DNA from 4 places in the Shewanella sp. DC2-4 genome. Region 4 is predicted to be linked to each of the others. Evidence: predicted binding sites of a transcription regulator. Region 4 holds the regulator's gene; each other region holds the start of a gene.

Region 1 (4,632 bases), 3.4 Mb from region 4:
GTTACCGAACTTTTGGAACTAGTCTTTTGGGAAGCATATTTGTTGGAACCATCGTTTTTTGTTGTACCTATACCTTTCGCTGAACTTGATTTTTTAGAGTACGACTTACGATAACCGGATTTATTACTTGCCGTTTTACGATAACCTTGGCCTTGTAAACCATTAAGCGCGGTTGGCAGTTGTGCGCCTGCATTCTGGATAAGCGTGGATAAGGTGCCGAGCAGTGGCTGCATAAAGGCTTGATAAGAGGTTTCTTTATGGCAAATGCCGTTCAAGCTCGCTTCCCAAAGCGCTGTCATATCCGGCGTAGTCGCACTCGCGGGCAAGCTGTTAATCAATCCTTTCCCCACGTCTGTCGAGACAATAGATTTACCTAAGCGTTGTAAAAAACCGCGTTTGAACAGCAATTCGATAATACCTGCACGGGTGGCCTCTGTACCTAATCCGTCGGTTTCTTTAAGAATTTTACGGATCTCAGGATCGGTCACATAACGGCTAATACCCGTCATAGCACCGAGTAAAGTGGCATCGTTAAAGGCCTTTGGTGGTTGAGTATTTTTCTCCAACAATTCGCCTCGAGTACAATGCAAAGCCTGTCCCAATTTCAAAGGCGGTAATTGGCCGATAAACTCGTCATTCTCCTCATCGTCCTTACCTGCGCTTTCTTCCGTCGACTTGTTGCCACTCGCCTTACTGCCATTTGGCTCTTGGCGGGCAAAGAGTTGCTTCCAGCCGAGGGATTTATCCTGACGCGCCTTGGTATTAAATAAGCCACCCTCGATTGTCACTTGCACTGTGGTTTCACTGTAACAATAAGCCGGATAAAACTGGGCTAAGTACTGGCGAGCAACATGAAGATATAACTGCCTCTCACGCTGACTCAAGCTAGATAAGTTAGCCGTCTTCTCTGTGGGGACGATTGCGTGATGGGCGTCCACTTTTTTATCATCCCATGCTTTAGATTTAAGACGGGGATCGGGTGCATCAGCACCTTGCAATAACTCAGCAGCACCGTCACTTATCGCCTTAAGTACCGAAGGCGCAAGGTTATGTTGCTCAACGGGTAAATAACGACTGTCGGAGCGTGGGTAAGTAATGAGTTTATGACGTTCATACAAACTTTGGCAGGTATCGAGCACATCCTTAGCACTCATGCCAAACCGTTTCGCCGCATCAATTTGCAACGCGGATAAGCTGTAGGGCAATGGTGGATTCTGTTTCTTGTCCTTAGCCACTAATTGAGTGACTAAGGCGGGTTTATCACTGATGCGACTCACCACATTTTGCGCTAGCCCTCTCGCTAACACTCGTCCTTCTTCATCCATATAGGGCTGACAAGCTTCGCTAGGTTGCCACTTGGCGCTGAAGGTTTCTTGCTTCTCGGTCGCCAAATGCGCTAGTACTTCATAAAAAGGTTTAGATTGAAAGTGGGCAATCTCTTCATCACGGCGCACCACTAGCCCAAGCAATGGCGTTTGTACTCGGCCGACGGATAACACGCCTTGATAACCGACCTTTTTACCTTGGATGGTGTACGCGCGGGTCATATTCATGCCATAGAGCCAATCGGCACGACTGCGGGCTAATGCCGATGTGGATAAAGGAATAAACTCGCGATTGCTGCGTAGCTGCGTTAGCGCCCGTTTTACAGCTTGTGGGTTTAAGTCACTGATCAGTAAACGCTGAGTTTGATGTAGCTTGTCCCCCGTCACGCCAAGATAGGCAATCACTTCATCCACGAGTAACTGCCCTTCACGGTCGGGATCGCCCGCATTAACCAAGGTGTTGGCTTGTTTGACTAATCGTTTTAGCACTGTGAGTTGACTGCGGGTTGCGGCCTTAGGTTTGAGTTGCCACTTGTCTGGCACTATTGGTAGGTGCTCAAACTTCCATGCTTTAAATTCAGGATTATAGGCGTCAGGTTCTGCTTGTTCGAGCAAGTGACCGACACACCAAGACACACAATCGCCATTGGCGGCTTCGATAAATCCATCGCCTTTTTTATGGGGTTTAGGCAATACATCGGCAATGGCCCGCCCTAGGCTAGGTTTTTCTGCGATATAAAGGATCATACAAACACCAAACACTGGATATAATTACAGTATAATTTAGCCCAAACGCCTGTTGAGTGCAAATTTCTGTAGTAAACCGTGCTTAAATGTCAAAGCTTAAGTGTAAATTTAATTGCGAATGATTCTCAACAAGGCATAAGATACATTAAATGACTAAGGAGTAACTATGAGACAATTTGCAATAAATGCGCGACAAGCAATGACAATAACTCCAGCATTAATATTAAGATTCAATCAGTTATTGATATTCCATAGCTTAATGTTACTCGCATTAAGCATGCTCACCAGTACCTGGCTGGGACAAATGAAAATCATCGATATGCCGTTAGCATGGGGATTCATTCTCGTCATTCCTATTGCTGTGAGTTTATCTCTATTACTCAGCCATCAAATCACGCGCCATAGCTTAAGCAGCTTATTCGGCGTGTGGATGCTACTTTGGGTAATGGGATAACTGACATTCATAATAAATCACTACCGTATTTCGAGTTAACTCGCCCCTCTGCTCTATTTATCCATGCTAAAACTCAATTTCAAAACACATTGATTTCAAATATTTAACATTTTAACTATGAAGCTCCCTAAAAAATAGTTATGTTGAGTATCTTGGATATTTACAAAAAATGTCTTAATCAAAAGTGAATGTCCTAACTCAACATCTGTTGAATAACCGTAAACCTAAAAACTCTGCTAAAACAACACAATAAAGGAATCGGAGTCTATGAATGAGATTGTCAACGCGATCAATAGTGTAATTTGGAGCCCTGCACTTATTTTTCTTTGCCTAGGTGTCGGGCTCTATTTCTCCCTTCGCACTCGATTTTTACAGCTGCGCCATCTGCCAGAAATGATCCGCCTGATGTTTGATGGTAAGAGTACTGATGCGGGAGTGTCGTCTTTTCAAGCACTCGCGATGACATTAGCGGGTCGAGTCGGTACAGGTAACATTGCAGGGGTCGCCACAGCAATCACCTTTGGTGGTCCTGGCGCTTTATTTTGGATGTGGATGGTTGCCTTTCTCGGTGCCAGCTCCGCCTTCGTTGAATCTACCTTAGGTCAAGTCTATAAAGAAAAAATCAATGGCGAGTATCGTGGTGGGCCTGCTTTTTATATTGAAAAAGGCTTAGGCATGAAATGGTATGCATGGGTATTTGCAATTGCGACCATATTTGCTTGCGGGATCCTGCTGCCGGGCGTACAAGCTAACTCGATAGGTTCAAGTTTAAAAACCGCTTTCAACATAGATCCTAATGTGACTGCAGCCATACTGGCTATGCTTCTTGGCTTTATCATTTTTGGCGGTGTAAAACGTATCGCTCACTTTGCCAGTGCCGTCGTCCCCTTTATGGCACTGGGTTACATCATAGTGGCTTGTGTCATCATAGCGCTAAATATTGGCCAGCTACCGGGTATTTTATGGTTAATTATCAAAAGTGCCTTTGGCTTTGATGCGGGTTTTGGTGCCATTTTAGGCTTAGCCATCATGTGGGGGGTAAAGCGGGGTATTTACTCCAACGAAGCGGGTCAAGGTACAGCGCCACATGCCTCATCTGCAGCGGCGGTAAGCCATCCAGCCAAACAAGGGTTAGTTCAAGCTTTTTCTGTGTATATCGACACCTTATTCGTTTGCTCTGCAACTGGTTTCATGCTGCTTATTACAGGACTGTATAATGTTCAGGGCCCAGACGGTGCGGCGCTCTATACCGGCATTGCCGGAGTCGCTGCAGGACCAGGCTACGTACAAACGGCAATGGAAAGTATGATGCCAGGATTTGGCAATATCTTTGTGGCTATCGCACTCTTCTTCTTCGCCTTTACGACCATAGTGGCTTATTACTACATTGCCGAGACCAACATTGCCTATATCAACCGTAAAGTAAATCATCCTTGGTTCATGGTCGTTCTCAAAGTCGTGATCATTGGCTCAACCGTATACGGCACAGTTAAAACGGCTGATATGGCTTGGGGAATGGGTGACATTGGTGTTGGACTCATGGCATGGCTCAATATTATTGCCATTATTCTATTAAGGAAAACCGCATTCACTTGCCTAAAAGATTATGAATCACAGCAAGCACTCGGCATAGAGCCACTTTTTGACCCGGTAAAACTGGGTATTAAAAATGCGGATTACTGGGTTGAACGTAAACACGCTGAAGAAAATGTAATGACTGAAACAACACAACGCATAAATACGTAGACGTTATCACGATGATCCGTTAAGCAAATATAAGCCATTAAAAAGCCAGTGATTTCTCACTGGCTTTTTTGTATCGTTTAGAACAAAAATAACACAAAATTTACGATACTGAATGACCCACAATCTTTATGGGTGACAGACGTTATGCAGCTCTAAGTTAGTGCCGATATCTTTATTTCGATCGGCTTTAGCATCATCATTACGCAGTTGCGTCAAGTGATCTAAATACGCTTGGTCAACGTCGTTCGTGATGTAGTGACCATCAAATACGGACGTTTCGAAACGTTTAATTGCAGGATTCTCCATTCTTACCGCTTCAATTAAATCGGGTAAGTCTTGGAAAATAATGCCATCAGCACC
Region 2 (4,632 bases), 2.1 Mb from region 4:
CGGGGCTTTCGATCCCATCACTCGCAGGAGCATCGGGTGCGACATAACCGGCTCGATGTAAATGCGGTAAATACAAATGATTAAATGCCGCCACCGAAGCCCCAACCCGCCCCAACTCTAAACCTGTTAGTTCAGCTCGCGCGAGGGCGAACTCCCATAATTGAGTATGACTAAAAATATCCCACACCAGACGGCTGTCAGTAAGATTGTAATGGGCTAAGGCTTGTTTATTGGCCTTAAACAACTGATCAATTTCTTCAACGCGATTATCCACGTTATGAATGGCCTTGCCTTCACCTAATAATTTCCGCGAAACAAATTCCAACGAAAACCGCTCAAAATGATAGAAAGCCGCCTTAAGCCAATCGATACCATCGAGTACCACACGGCCCGGTAAAACTAAGGTTTCTGGCCGAAATTTATTATCGACTTTCCACTCAAGCTTTGCCCCTCCGCGGCCAATGGTGAGCGGAATACGGTGTAATAATGCCCGGCGTGACAAGAGTGCGAGGTCAAAACTCACCACTGACCAACCTATGACAAAGTCAGGATCAAACTCATGGAACCACGCGATTAATCGATGAATGAGTGCAGCCTCATCGGCCACCCATTCAATATATTCGGGAGAGTTTGATTCAGCCTCACCCACCATAATCACTTTTTCATAAGTCTGCTTGAGACTGTCTTGCTCTTCGTCTCGGCCACTGTATTGACCATATAGTGCAACTGAATAGAGTAAACCTTCAAAGCTGCATTCAAAATCCAGTGAAATACAGCGGAAATGTACAGCCGTTAAAGGGGCAATACTCTTAGCCCGCTCGGCGATAAACACGGGCAGCGAGTTAGCCTCAAGACTGTCGCTAGTCGGCGCGTGTATGTTACTCGTCGCAGAGAAATGCCCTAAAAATGCCACATCCAGCGCCACAAACCGCTCGATTAAATAACGCTGTTCGGGGCGAATGTCGGCTTCAAATAAAGGGATATCGGCATCTTTAGCGATGCGCTGTAAGGTACGTAAACTATTGCTAGATTTAGCATAAACACCACTAACCGCGCCGCCTTTAAAGCTTTTGAGCGCTAACGGTACAAACCGCAATGCTTGACCCGGCGTTTGCAACTGCAAAGCCGTGACATCAGTTTGATGACAAAAACAAATGTGTTCAGTGCCTTGCACTTCCACCAGCACAGGGCCTTGGGCGGTAGCCAGATAATACTGCAACACTAAACTCCCATGACGATGAATCGCATGGCGTGTTAAGACTCGACCTTGTACACTAACGGCCGCGGTAGCCTCTGACTTCATCGCATGAGTTCCCAAATCGCATAGCTAGTCAATTTAGATGGTTCCTCAATTTAAATGCCGCCAAATGGCAGAAAAGTTTCTTAGGCTATGCAATCACTGTTATTATGTACAGCATTAATTCGATAAAGTAGTGACGCATGTTACCTGACAATGTAAAAACCCAGATCCGCGCCATCTATAAGGATATCGCTACCGCCTTGCCTAATTTTAGGCCGCGCCGCGAACAAAACTATATGGTGGCGGAAATCTCTAAGACCCTCGCCGGCGACTATGACAAAGATAGACGCATCATAGTGGTCGAAGCAGGGACTGGGATCGGTAAATCATTGTCTTATATTCTCGGTACCATCCCACTGGCACTAGCGAGCAAGAAAAAAGTCTGTATCGCCACCGCGACCGTCGCCCTGCAAGAACAATTACTGCATAAAGACTTGCCCTTCTTCCTTGAGCAATCCGGCTTAAATTTCCGCTTTGGCCTAGTCAAAGGTCGACAACGTTATGTGTGTCTATCGAAACTGGCGATGCTCATCGGTGACGACAACAGTACACAAATGGCCATGTGGCAAACTAAACCTGACAATAGCCAAGTGGCTATGATGCATGGCCTGTTAAAAGACTATAACGAAGGTCGCTGGAACGGCGAAATCGACACCTTAGCCGTGCCGCTGCCCGATCACCTGTGGCAACAAATCGCCTGCGACAAACACAGCTGTCATCGTCAAGTCGCCAGCCACAGAAATTGTCCGTTTCATAAAGCCCGTGAAGATGTCGATACCTGGGATGTACTCATCGCCAACCACAGCTTGTTATTCGCCGATTTAGAGCTAGGTGGCGGCGTGATTTTGCCCGATCCAGAAGACGTGTTTTATGTTATCGATGAGGCACATCACTTACCCATTGTGGCGCGGGATTTCTCCAGTGCTCAGGCCACGCTGAGGGGCGCATGCGACTGGCTCGAAAAAATTGGCAAAACCTGCGCTAAGTTGCAAAACCAAATAAAGAGCAACAACATTATTGCTCCTGCGCAGGCGATGCAGGATCACTTAGGCGATCTTATCGCCCAGCTCAATCAAGTGGCCCACTATTGCGATACCCAGACCAAACACTTTGCCAATCCTGAAAACCGTCTGCGTTTTGAGCACGGCAAACTACCAGAGTCATTACTCATTCTCGCCGAAAACCTTGCAGTGACCTCTAATCTTGCCCTCAAGCAGTTTAATAAAATGCTGTCACTGCTGGCAGAGGCGATTAAAGATGGCGACATTCCTAAACATCAATCCGAAGCGCTATTGGCCGAAACCGGATTTATGCTGCAAAGGCTCGAAAACCTGCAGAAACTATGGAGGATGATGGCCAAGGAAGATAAACATAAAGGTGCCCCTATGGCGCGCTGGGTTGAACTTATCACAGGTAAACAAGTGGATTATCTATTTAGCGCTTCACCTATCGAAGTCGGCTTTATGCTGGAATCCATGCTGTGGCAAAAGGCCGCAGGCGTAGTCTTATGTAGCGCCACGCTGCGCGCACTCAATAACTTCGACCATTTCGTACATCAGGTGGGGTTATCACTCAACGATGGCAGTCGTTATTTAGCCTTACAATCGCCCTTCGATTACCCCAATAATGCGACACTTTATTTACCCAAAATGCGCACTGAGCCGACGGATGATGCCTATACAGCTGAACTTGCCGAACAAATCATCACCCTTATTGAAGGCGAAATGGCAACCTTAGTGCTATTCGCCTCCTACTGGCAGATGGAAAAAGTGGTTGAATTACTTGAAGGTAAACTCACCACTGAGCTACTTATCCAAGGCAATGCGCCACGGCAACAATTGTTAGAAAATCATAAAGCTAAATGCGATAAAGGCGAACCAAGCATCTTGTTTGGCACCGGCAGTTTTTCTGAAGGTCTCGACTTGCCCGGCGATTATCTGACTAACTTGATCGTCACTAAACTGCCCTTTGCCGTACCAACCTCGCCCGTTGAGCAAGCGCATGCAGAATATGTCAAAGTCAAAGGCGGTAATCCCTTCTTACAACTGACGATCCCAGATGCTTCACGTAAGCTTATTCAAAGTTGTGGTAGATTACTGCGTAAAGAGCAAGATTATGGCCGAGTGACCATTTTAGATAGGCGGTTAGTCACTAAACGCTATGGCAAGTCCTTACTGGATGCCTTACCGCCCTTTAGACGTGTTATAGAGTAGGATTAAAATTTGGAGTTGTTACTCGAGCCCAGTCATTGGGCCCTGTTGGCAGTCATAGGTCTTATCGCTGGATTCATTGATGCCGTCGTGGGTGGCGGTGGCCTATTGTCGATCCCCGCACTGTTAACCTTAGGCATTGCGCCGCATACCGTATTAGGCACCAATAAGTTAGCCGCAAGCTTTGGCTCTTTTATGGCGGCTTGGACCTATTATCGCAAACATCTCTTTAAACCCTCGTTTTGGTACATGGCTTTTATCGCCACCTTTATCGGCGCGGTATTGGGCAGTTTTTTAGTCTATTTAGTCGATACCCAATGGCTCGAAAAAGTCCTGCCGCTGCTGATCATTGGCATCGCCATTTACAGTTTAGTCAGTCCCAATGCGATGTCAGACGTTAACTGCCAAGTACCAACCAGCAAGCCGCCAGCCAAGCAACAATGGCTACAGGGACTGGCTTTAGGCACTTATGATGGTTTTGCAGGCCCAGGCATTGGCGCATTTTGGACCGTCACATCTGGCTCTTTGTATAAACTGCCTTTACTGCACAGTTGTGGCCTTGCCCGTGCGATGACTTTTACCAGCAACTTGACCGCACTGACTATCTTTGGCTGGCTTGGACAGGTACAGTGGCAAATAGGTCTGTGGATGGGATTGTGCATGATGTTAGGCTCATTTATCGGCGCCCGCTGTGCGATTAAATTTGGTATGCCCTTTATCCGTCCACTGTTTATTTTGATCGTGCTAATGATTGCAGCGAATTTGGCATGGAGCGCATGGTTGTGAACACCCAACAATTAATGGTGATGCTGAAGAATCAGCTTAAAGCCTTAGAACAAGAAGTGCTGCAACACGATAATCGACTCGCGCCGCCGCAGCGTAAACTTCTGCAAGAAACGGAGCGTTTTAATCACTCGCTGTTTGTCCAACACGGCGCCCAACTCGGCCCCTGTATTGAACAAATTCGTAGCAGTATTATGCAGCTCGAAAAACAAATTAAGCTTAAACTCGCCCCCCAGACCATTGCCCTGAGCTGTGAGCGGATCCAAGATAGATTTACCGCAGTCAAACGAGCCTTGCTGACCACTTCTATCGACATTAAGTCTAAAACTCAGCAGCGTG
Region 3 (4,632 bases), 4.4 Mb from region 4:
ACATGGCTCGCTAATTTCTGAATGTGTGGGATCAAAGCTTGATCGCGCACCAGATCGGCAATTTTGAGCTCAGCCAGTCCCGTCTGCTTAGTGCCAAGCACTTCACCCGGGCCACGAATTTCTAAATCTTTCTGCGCTATGATGAAACCATCATTGCTTTGTCTGAGTACACTCAGTCTTTGGGTGGCGGTATGGCTCAACGGCGCCTTGTAGAGTAACACACAATGGCTTGCGATGGCGCCTCGACCGACTCGTCCGCGCAGTTGATGTAGTTGTGCTAGACCTAAACGTTCAGGGTTTTCAATGATCATCAGGCTGGCATTAGGCACGTCGACGCCCACTTCAATCACGGTTGTCGCTACCAGTAGATGAATAATGCCTGCCTTAAAGTCGGCCATGATTTGCTGTTTCTCGGCGCTCTTCAACCTGCCATGCACTAGGCCAATATTGAGCTCGGGCAGGGCGAGGCGCAGTTCTTCGGCTGTGTCTTCGGCGGCTTGGCATTCGAGCACTTCGGATTCTTCAATCAGAGTACACACCCAATAGGCCTGACGTTGGTCGCTGATGACGGCGTTACGCACCCGTTCAAGCACTTCGTTACGGCGTAAATCAGCAATCGCCACTGTGGTCACTGGAGTTCGCCCCGGCGGCAGTTCATCGATAATGGACGTGTCGAGATCTGCATAGGCCGTCATCGCAAGCGTGCGGGGAATAGGTGTGGCTGTCATGATCAATTGATGCGGGTGGAAACCTTGGTTCACGCCCTTTTCCCGCAGGCCTAAGCGTTGGTGTACGCCGAATCTGTGTTGCTCATCGATAATAATTAACGCGAGTTTGCTAAAGACTACATGCTGCTGGAAGATGGCATGGGTCCCAATTACCATCTGGGCTGCGCCAGATTCAATATCCGCAAGGGATTGGGCTCTGACCTTACCTTTGAGTTTGCCCGCCAGCCAACCGACCTTAAGCCCGAGTGGCTCAAACCAAGCGGCAAAGTTAGTCGCATGCTGCTCGGCCAATAGCTCGGTTGGCGCCATCATGGCAACTTGATAACCGTTTTCAATCGCTTGCAATGCCGCCATCGCCGCGACTAAGGTTTTACCTGAGCCAACATCCCCTTGCACTAAGCGCATCATAGGGTGCGGCTGTTCTAAATCTTTGCCTATATCAGCCACGACTCTTTGCTGGGCGCCAGTCGGCTTAAAGGGCAAAGCCGCGAGGAAGGGATTGAGCAACTGCCCCGTGGCCTGCATGGTGACAGCGGCATCTAAATTACTGCGCTGCCTTAGGCGTAACATACTGAGATTGTGGGCGAGTAATTCTTCCTGCACGAGTCGTTGCTGGGCTGGGTGTTGGCCTAGCTCTAAATCGAACTGAGAGATCCCCGCAGGAGGACGATGTAGCGTCTGCAGCGCTTGTTTAAGGCTGATGTTGTTAGGTTGCAATTGCGGTGGTAGCAGCTCAGTTAAGCCACCCTCTTCTAGCAATACCAAGGCTTGCTCCGTCAGCTTTAGCCAACTCGCCTGTTTTAAGCCCTCAGTCGTGGGATAAATCGGCGTTAGGGTATCACTCAGGTGAACATCTTCACCGGGATACACCACTTTATATTCTGGATGCACTATCTCAGCTTGATGACTACCACGGCGCACTTCACCATAGGCGCGGATCATCAAACCATTTTGCATGGCATTACGCTGAGCAACGGAAAAGTTAAAGAAGCGCAGGCTTAAGCTGCCCGTATCGTCGCGCACATTGCAGACCAGCATGCGCTTGCGGCCTTGGATGATTTGTGTCGATTGGATTTCAGCTTCTATAGTGCCATAACCGCCTAGGCTGAGGGCGGCAATGGGATAGATTTGGGTTCTATCTTCGTAGCGCAGGGGTAAGTGAAACAGCAGATCTTGTACTGTTGTGATGCCGAGCTTTGCGAGTTTCTCCGCGACCTTTTTGGCGACGCCTTTGAGGTCGGTGATCGGAACAAGATCCAATTGCTGCAAGTCGTTAGCACTCAATCACTGTGAATTTATACATATATTAACAGAGAATAAGCGTAAGGCAATCTCAAGGGGAATTAGGGTGTTATCAAATTTTGTTTGGAAGCATAGCTAATATCTTTTTGCGACCTTAAGGCCGCAAAATTGTTGATAAGATATCGTTAGGCTGAAAGCGTGGTTAACTGTGAGTGTTATTACAACCAGCCTTTTTGCTTGGCAATGCGGGCTGCATCGATTCGATTACTGGCATTGAGCTTGGCTATGGCTTCTGAGAGGTAGTTGCGAACAGTCCCTTCGGCGATAAAAAGAGTTTCGGCGATGTCGGAGGTGGATTTGCCTTCGCTAGCGAGGCGAAGAGCGCGGCGTTCTTTGTCGTTGAGCGGGTCGACATCGCCAATCGCCATCATGGCAAGTTCAGGATCGATCACTCGTTTTCCCGCCATCACTTGTTGAATCGCGTTGACTAAGGTTTCCGAGGGCGCATCTTTAAGCAGAAAGCCGCCCACACCCGCTTCGATGGCACGTTTAATATAGCCCGCACGGCCGAAGGTGGTAATGACCACTATCTTGGTTTGGCTATGTTGCTCCTTTAACCATGTGGCCAGCTCTAAGCCTGTGCGGCCGGGCATTTCGATATCCGTTAGCAAGAGATCAAAGCTTTGCTGTTTGAGTAAGCTTAGAGCTTCGTCGCCGTCACTCGCTTGGGTGATACTAAAACCCCCTGCAAGCGTAAGGAGTGCGGCGAGTGCTCCTCGCACCATAGCTTGATCTTCCGCCAATAAAATCTTCATTAATGTGTTGCTCCCTGCAAAGGTAAACTGACGGTAAAGGTATATCCCTGTTCGAGATTATAGCTCAAGCTGCCGCCTAAACTGTCGAGACGCTCGCGTATACCAGTGAGGCCATTACCCTCTATAAAAGGTTTGGCCGCGGCATTGTCTTTGACTTCGAGCAGCAGGCGGTCTGATTGCTTAGAAAAGTGGATAGAGCATTCACTTGCACCGCTATGGCGAAGAATATTATTAATGAGTTCGGTGAGGATCAAACTCAGTTGGCTTTCTGTGCTTGCACCTAGCTTGGGTAGCTCACCACTGAGCTCGACACTTAAGCCTTTATCCCTTAATGATTTACAAAGCTGCGTCACGCAACTCTCTAGGCCCTTGTGTTTGTAGTCTGACACTGTGTGGCGGATCTGGCTTAAACTTTCCCTCGCAATTTGTCCTAGCTCAATCAATTGGGTTGATGCGAGTTCATATTCTTGTTTTGCGATAAGCTTTTCGGCTAGCTCAGCCTTAAGGGCGATGGAAGAAAGGCTATGCCCCATAATGTCGTGTAGATCCCGCGCGATACGTTCACGCTCAAGCATAGTGGCCAAGGTGGTAATTTCTTGGGCACTTTGCTGTTCTTTCAATTTATGCCGATAACGTCTGCGTTCGGCGACACCAAACATGCCCACGCCGAGCACTAATCCCGAGCCGTAAAGTGGAAAGTAGTAACTGTTAAAGTGGTAAATCTCATTGAGGGCAAACAACAGGCCGATGAGGGCTGCAATAGCCAACAGACAGGTCCGGAGAGGATAAAAAAAGCCAATGAAGAAGGCGGCAAAGGTAAATAGCGAGATAGAGCCTGGGTTGATTGGTGTGATCGCTATTGCTATGGCCACCATAATGAGAATGGGCAGATAGGCGCTACGGCTATTGCACTTATAGGTCCAAAAATAACTGGCAATAAAAGGGATTAACACGGCAAAACTGAGGGCGATTTTCCAGCTTGGATAGGGATTTATGGCAAGTGGGATCAGATAAAACACTAAGTTTATCAAATACACCCAAGCAAGTTTTCGTTCGAGCTGAAGGGGAGTGCTTATCATGATGCCTCTGTGTCACTGAGTTGGTTGTTGAATGCCCACCGATGGCATCTGTTTTAATTTATTCTTTTTAGGGATTGGCGCTATCGTCAGCGCCATAGATCCCCGTTAACAACTTTGTCTATTTTGCACTTAATTGCTGATTTTGTTGAAGCAAAAATTTTGCCCAACCATAATCTGCTTGTACTTTGATCGCTTGTTGCCAATCTTCAATCGCGCCTTGGCTATCACCTAATTCCTGTTTAGCGAGCCCGCGCCACGTGTAGGCTTCGGCTTCACCCCAGCAAATGTTGTCGCAAGGCTGGGCGAATCTTTCTATGGCCGTAGTGGCTAAGGTCTTAGCATTTTGCATGCTGCCGCCAAATATGGCTGGGGTGTTATAGGCGGCGATGGCTTTAACAAGCGCTACCCGTGGATTTTGTGGTTCTAATTGTTCGGCACCGGCAATCGCCTTGGCGGATTTCATGCCGAGCGTTGCACCTTTGCTATTGTCTAAGGCGATTTGCATGCCATAAACCGACGATAATAGCGCGAGGGATTCTGCATTCGCTTGGCTGGTTTCGAGTGCTTCTAATGTGGTTTGCGCTGCACTCAGTGCGCTGCTAGCGAGTGTTTTCTGCCCCATTACATTGGCACTGATGGCTAAGCGATAGTTCGCATAGGCTTTATCATAATCTTGAGTGCTGCCGCTCAGTTGTTGTAATTGCGTTAGATTCATCGCATTCGAGGCCGCGTCTACGTTGGTGATGCTAGTGTTTGATGGCGTTGCTG
Region 4 (4,632 bases):
TGATCAGCCCATGAACAGTTGTCATTTGGTTGAAAAAGTTGGGCTCGACCAATTGTAATCCAGGTTGAAAGAGTTCAGCGCGGATCACCATGGCCATAGCGCCACCGGTTAAGAACATAATGAAGCTGAACCATAAATACAAAGTACCTATGTCTTTATGGTTGGTGGTTAGCAGCCAGCGCATGATGCCCTTTGGCGCACCATGATGATGGTCATCATGGGCTGCGGTTTGATCTTGAGTCGTTGTGCTCATCATTATCCCCTACTGTCCATGACTTGCGATATCAGCAGGTTGCACTGTATCGCCGGTATTGTTGCCCCAAGCATTGCGTTCATAGGTAATGACTGCTGCAAGTTGTTGTGGGCTAAGCTGTTTGCCAAATGCCTGCATAGCCGTGCCTGTTTTACCGTGCATCACAATATCGATGTGATTGGCGACTGGTCCAATGGCGATAGCGCTACCCACTAGCGCGGGGAAGGCGGGTGGTATTCCTGCACCTGTCACTTGATGGCAGGCAGCACAGAAGGTCGCGTAGACAGTTTCACCTTCGGCCATGAGGGCGTCATGGCTGAGTGTGGGGAGGCTTGCGGGATCGACTGCAGCTGAGACGTCTGTTGCAGGCGCGGGTGTCGGGGTTATACTGCTTGGTACCGCGGCGGATGTTTGTGCAGAATTGCCGTTCATGTACTCGTTGACGTCTTTGGCTTGCACTGCATCGCCAGTATTATTGCCCCAAGCATTACGCTCGTAGGTAGTCACTGCCGCGATTTCTTGTGCGGTCAATTGCTTACTAAACGCTTGCATGGCAGTACCCGTTTTACCGTTGAGCACAATTTCAAGGTGACCGCTGAGTGGTCCCGTTGCAATCGGGCTACCTTTAAGGTGCGGAAATACGCCTTGCAACCCTTCGCCATTGGGCTGGTGGCAGGCTGCGCAGTGCCCGAGGTAAACTTGTTCACCTTGAGTCATCAACTCTTCTTTACTTAGGGTTTGTGATAAAGCGGCTTGAGCGGCTTCAGCCGCAGCACCTGCGGCTTGTTTCTGCTCTGTGACCCAAGCCTCAAACTCGGCTTCGGGTAACGCTTGTACTACGATAGGCATAAAACCATGGTCTTTACCGCAGAGCTCGGCGCATTGACCACGGTAAATGCCGGGTTTGTCGATGCGAGTCCAGGCCTCATTGATAAATCCTGGATTGGCATCTTTCTTAATTGCAAAGGCGGGCACCCACCAAGAATGGATGACATCCTCTGAAGTCATCAGAAAGCGGATTTTGCGGTTTATCGGTAGAACGAGCGGTTTATCGACTTCCAATAGATAGTTTTCACCCTTGGTTTCGGTGCCTTCGATTTGTGCTCTGGGTGTTGTCAGTATGCTATAAAAATCAATATCTTGATCGAAATAGCTGTAATGCCATTTCCATTGGGAACCCGTGACTTTTACGGTGAGATCGGCGTTGCTGGGATCTTCCATTGCGATTAAAGTTTTTGTCGCTGGAATCGCCATTAAGATCAAAATGATAAATGGCAGAATCGTCCAAGCGATTTCAACTTTAGTGCTTTCGTGAAAGTGGGACGCGACAGCGCCTTTGGATTTTCTGTGGTTGATCATGGCGTAAATCATGACGCCAAAGACCACTAGGCCTATTGCGCAGCAGATATACAAGATGGTCATGTGCAAGTGATAAACCTTGCCACTGATCTCGGTCACGCCAGGGGTCATGTTGAACCGCATGTCTGCGGCGGTCAACGGTGGTGCGAAAAGCACCACGAGTAAACAATACAACAATTGCTTCACAAGACTTCTCCTCTGCCAATTGCGAATAGCAACTACAAAGAAGAGCAACACAGTAAGTCTCAACTCTATGCAAACTCTTCAGTTCCCAAAAAAGCTTTTTTGACTTCAACGTGCGTTGGCGGCTGTTACTTTTAATCAAGTATTGTTACTGCTGGTAATTAGCCACGCTGGCACATACTGCTGAAATAAATCTGTTCTCTATTTTTAGTGGCGCTTCGAGTTCGATAAATACTCGATTCATTGACCACGGTGGGTGATATATCATCACCGACTTAATCAACCATACTTGCTGTTTAAATATTGATCAAGATCACTTATTTATCTAATTATCTGAAAAATTGCCAAAAAAAAGCCTCACATTCATAGGTGAGGCGGCTTTCAAGGTAAAAAATTAAATGAATATTTAGTGTACAGCGCTAAAAAAAGATTGCTGGCCGAAGAGATTGCCTTGCTCAATACGTACGTCTGCATGTAAGTGACTGTTTACGTCTTCAAGCACTATGCCCATAGCTCTGGCACTTTTAGCCACGATTTGTAGGCGTCGATTATCCCGCGCATCTAATGATTGAGTCCAAGTAATGACTGCACTGGACGTACCACTTGTCAGGGCTTTTTCCATCGCCCACAGGGTTTCGACTTCATCTTTAGCATGTACCAGCAAAACTCTATCCATACGCACACCCGCGTTAGCGAGCGTTTGCTTGTAGCCAATACTTGGTGGGTTGATGAGCACTAACCAACGGCCCTGTTGGCTTAACTGAGCGAGTTGTGCACTCAGATGAATTAATTCTTGGCGACCTTGAGTCTTAGTTGGCATGCAGGCGATAGGCGCATGGTGCCAGTCATAGTCGGCATCACGGACTTCATCGAGCCACAAGCCCGGATGGCGGGGGGCATTGCCAAGTAGTTTATTCATAGCCAATCTCCATTACGGATCACACCGACGGCGAGTCCTTCAATTGTTAAACTTTGGAAGCCTAAATCCACTTTAATCGGGGAGTAATCTTCATTTTCGGCATGTAGATAGACCACATTACCTTTTTTTTCGAAACGTTTAACAGTGACATCGTCATCGACTCTAGCGACAACCACTTGACCATTTCTAGCTTGTTCTACTTTATGAACTGCCAGTAAATCACCTTCGAGAATGCCGATATTTTTCATGCTGTCGCCTTTTACTCGCAGTAAAAAATCGGCGGCGGGATGGAACATGCTTGGGTCGACTTGGTAGTACTGTTCAACATGTTCTTGGGCGAGGATAGGTTCACCTGCGGCCACTTGGCCGATGAGCGGTAAACCTGTTTCAGTCAAATCTTCGATTTCCGCAGGCAGACGAATGCCCCGAGATGTGCCAGGCATGATCTCAATGCAGCCCTTTTTCGCCAACGCTTTAAGGTGTTCTTCAGCCGCATTGGCGCTCTTAAAACCTAAACGGGTTGCGATTTCTGCCCGAGTGGGTGGCATGCCAGTATCGGCAATATTTCGTTTAATTAGCTCTAAAATTTCAGCTTGGCGTGGCGTCAAAGGTCTCATGGTGTTTCCTGTTTTTCTATACAGTTACTGTTAGTATATACAGTATTATTTGCAGCGCAAGTATTAACCACTTTTTAGCTATGTTGGAGAGAATTAGCGAATATTGCCCATAGTCTGGTATTCTATCGGGCTAGTAAACGCACTTAATTGCATAAGAATAATGCCTAAACACGACTCTCTTTGGTTGAAATCATTACGTTGGATCCAAAAACACTTAGTGCACACTATTGTGGTGCCTCAGGATCCCTTTGCCGATCTGAATCTGGATGCTTCCAGACCCCTTGTTTATGTGATGAAAACAGAATCCCTCACTGACATCGCTGCTTTGAGCGAAATAACGGCTAAGTTAGGCTTACCAAGCCCTTATGAGCCTCTAGTGGCTAATGGTGTGATTGCGCCTCGGGTTGTCTGTCTTCAAGGACGTAAGCCACTGTTTGGCGAACGTGCTGGTAATGAGCCTTTCCTCGAATGCTTTATGCGTTTGTTAGCCGTGCATAAGGAACGTCCTGAATTGGATATTCAACTTGTGCCCGTGAGCTTGTATTGGGGTCGAACGCCGAGGGAAAGAAGACGACACTATGAAGGCGGCCGTATTTGAGCGGGAAAACCCGACTTGGCTACGCAAGTGCTTGATGATTCTGTTCTTAGGTCGACATAACTTCGTGCAGTTTTCGAATGCCGTATCCCTGCGTTACATGGCTGACGAACATGGCACCGACATGGGGATTGCCCATAAGTTAGCACGGGTTGCGCGCGTGCATTTCCGTCGTCAACGTAAGGTAATGACAGGGCCTGTGCTGCCAAACCGCCAAGCACTGTTTCATTCGTTGCTCAAATCTGAGTCGCTGCGCAAAGCGATTCAAGAAGAAGCCGCCAGTAAAAAGATTTCTGAGACCCAAGCGCGCGAGACGGCTATTGAGTATCTCGATGAAATCGCTGCCGATTACTCAGATAGTTTAGTGCGTATTGCTGAGCGTTTCTTAACTTGGCTGTGGAACAAGCTTTACAGCGGGATCAACATTAAAGGTGCCGAGCAAGTTCGCCAGCTGCACCACGACGGCCACGAAATTGTTTATGTGCCTTGCCATCGTAGCCACATGGATTACCTACTGTTATCGTATATTTTGTATTATCAAGGCATGGTTCCGCCGCACATTGCTGCTGGCATTAACCTCAATTTCTGGCCCGCGGGACCTATGTTCCGTCGCGGTGGTGCCTTCTTCATCCGCCGTAGTTTTAATGGTAACAAGCTGTACACCGCAGTATTTCGTGAGTATTTAGATCAGCTGTTTGCTAAAGGT

What was found. The regulator LexA, encoded in region 4, represses DNA repair genes until DNA is damaged. The targets are predictions, from matches to a motif close to TACTGTATNNNNATACAGTA.
Region 1: the regulator LexA is predicted to act here: its motif matches at 2,085-2,104, upstream of HQQ92_RS06645 (DNA topoisomerase III).
Region 2: the regulator LexA is predicted to act here: its motif matches at 1,398-1,417, upstream of dinG (ATP-dependent DNA helicase DinG).
Region 3: the regulator LexA is predicted to act here: its motif matches at 2,014-2,033, upstream of recG (ATP-dependent DNA helicase RecG).

Annotation. Positions count from the first base shown of each region.
Region 1 covers NZ_JABRVR010000002.1:1,333,644-1,338,275, reverse strand. Annotated here, with positions in the region: gene HQQ92_RS06645 (DNA topoisomerase III) at 1-2,072, opposite strand, end outside; gene HQQ92_RS06640 (hypothetical protein) at 2,239-2,526, shown strand; gene HQQ92_RS06635 (sodium:alanine symporter family protein) at 2,794-4,272, shown strand; gene purF (amidophosphoribosyltransferase) at 4,399-4,632, opposite strand, start outside.
Region 2 covers NZ_JABRVR010000002.1:2,560,556-2,565,187, forward strand. Annotated here, with positions in the region: gene HQQ92_RS12065 (DNA polymerase II) at 1-1,303, opposite strand, end outside; gene dinG (ATP-dependent DNA helicase DinG) at 1,441-3,513, shown strand; gene HQQ92_RS12075 (TSUP family transporter) at 3,523-4,296, shown strand; gene HQQ92_RS12080 (primosomal replication protein) at 4,287-4,632, shown strand, end outside.
Region 3 covers NZ_JABRVR010000002.1:343,988-348,619, forward strand. Annotated here, with positions in the region: gene recG (ATP-dependent DNA helicase RecG) at 1-1,997, opposite strand, end outside; gene HQQ92_RS02165 (DNA-binding response regulator) at 2,189-2,785, opposite strand; gene HQQ92_RS02170 (sensor histidine kinase) at 2,785-3,864, opposite strand; gene HQQ92_RS02175 (tetratricopeptide repeat protein) at 3,983-4,632, opposite strand, start outside.
Region 4 covers NZ_JABRVR010000002.1:4,695,088-4,699,719, reverse strand. Annotated here, with positions in the region: gene ctaD (cytochrome c oxidase subunit I) at 1-253, opposite strand, end outside; gene coxB (cytochrome c oxidase subunit II) at 263-1,798, opposite strand; gene HQQ92_RS21290 (cell division inhibitor SulA) at 2,202-2,714, opposite strand; gene lexA (transcriptional repressor LexA) at 2,711-3,331, opposite strand; partial or broken gene plsB (glycerol-3-phosphate 1-O-acyltransferase PlsB) at 3,492-4,632, shown strand, end outside.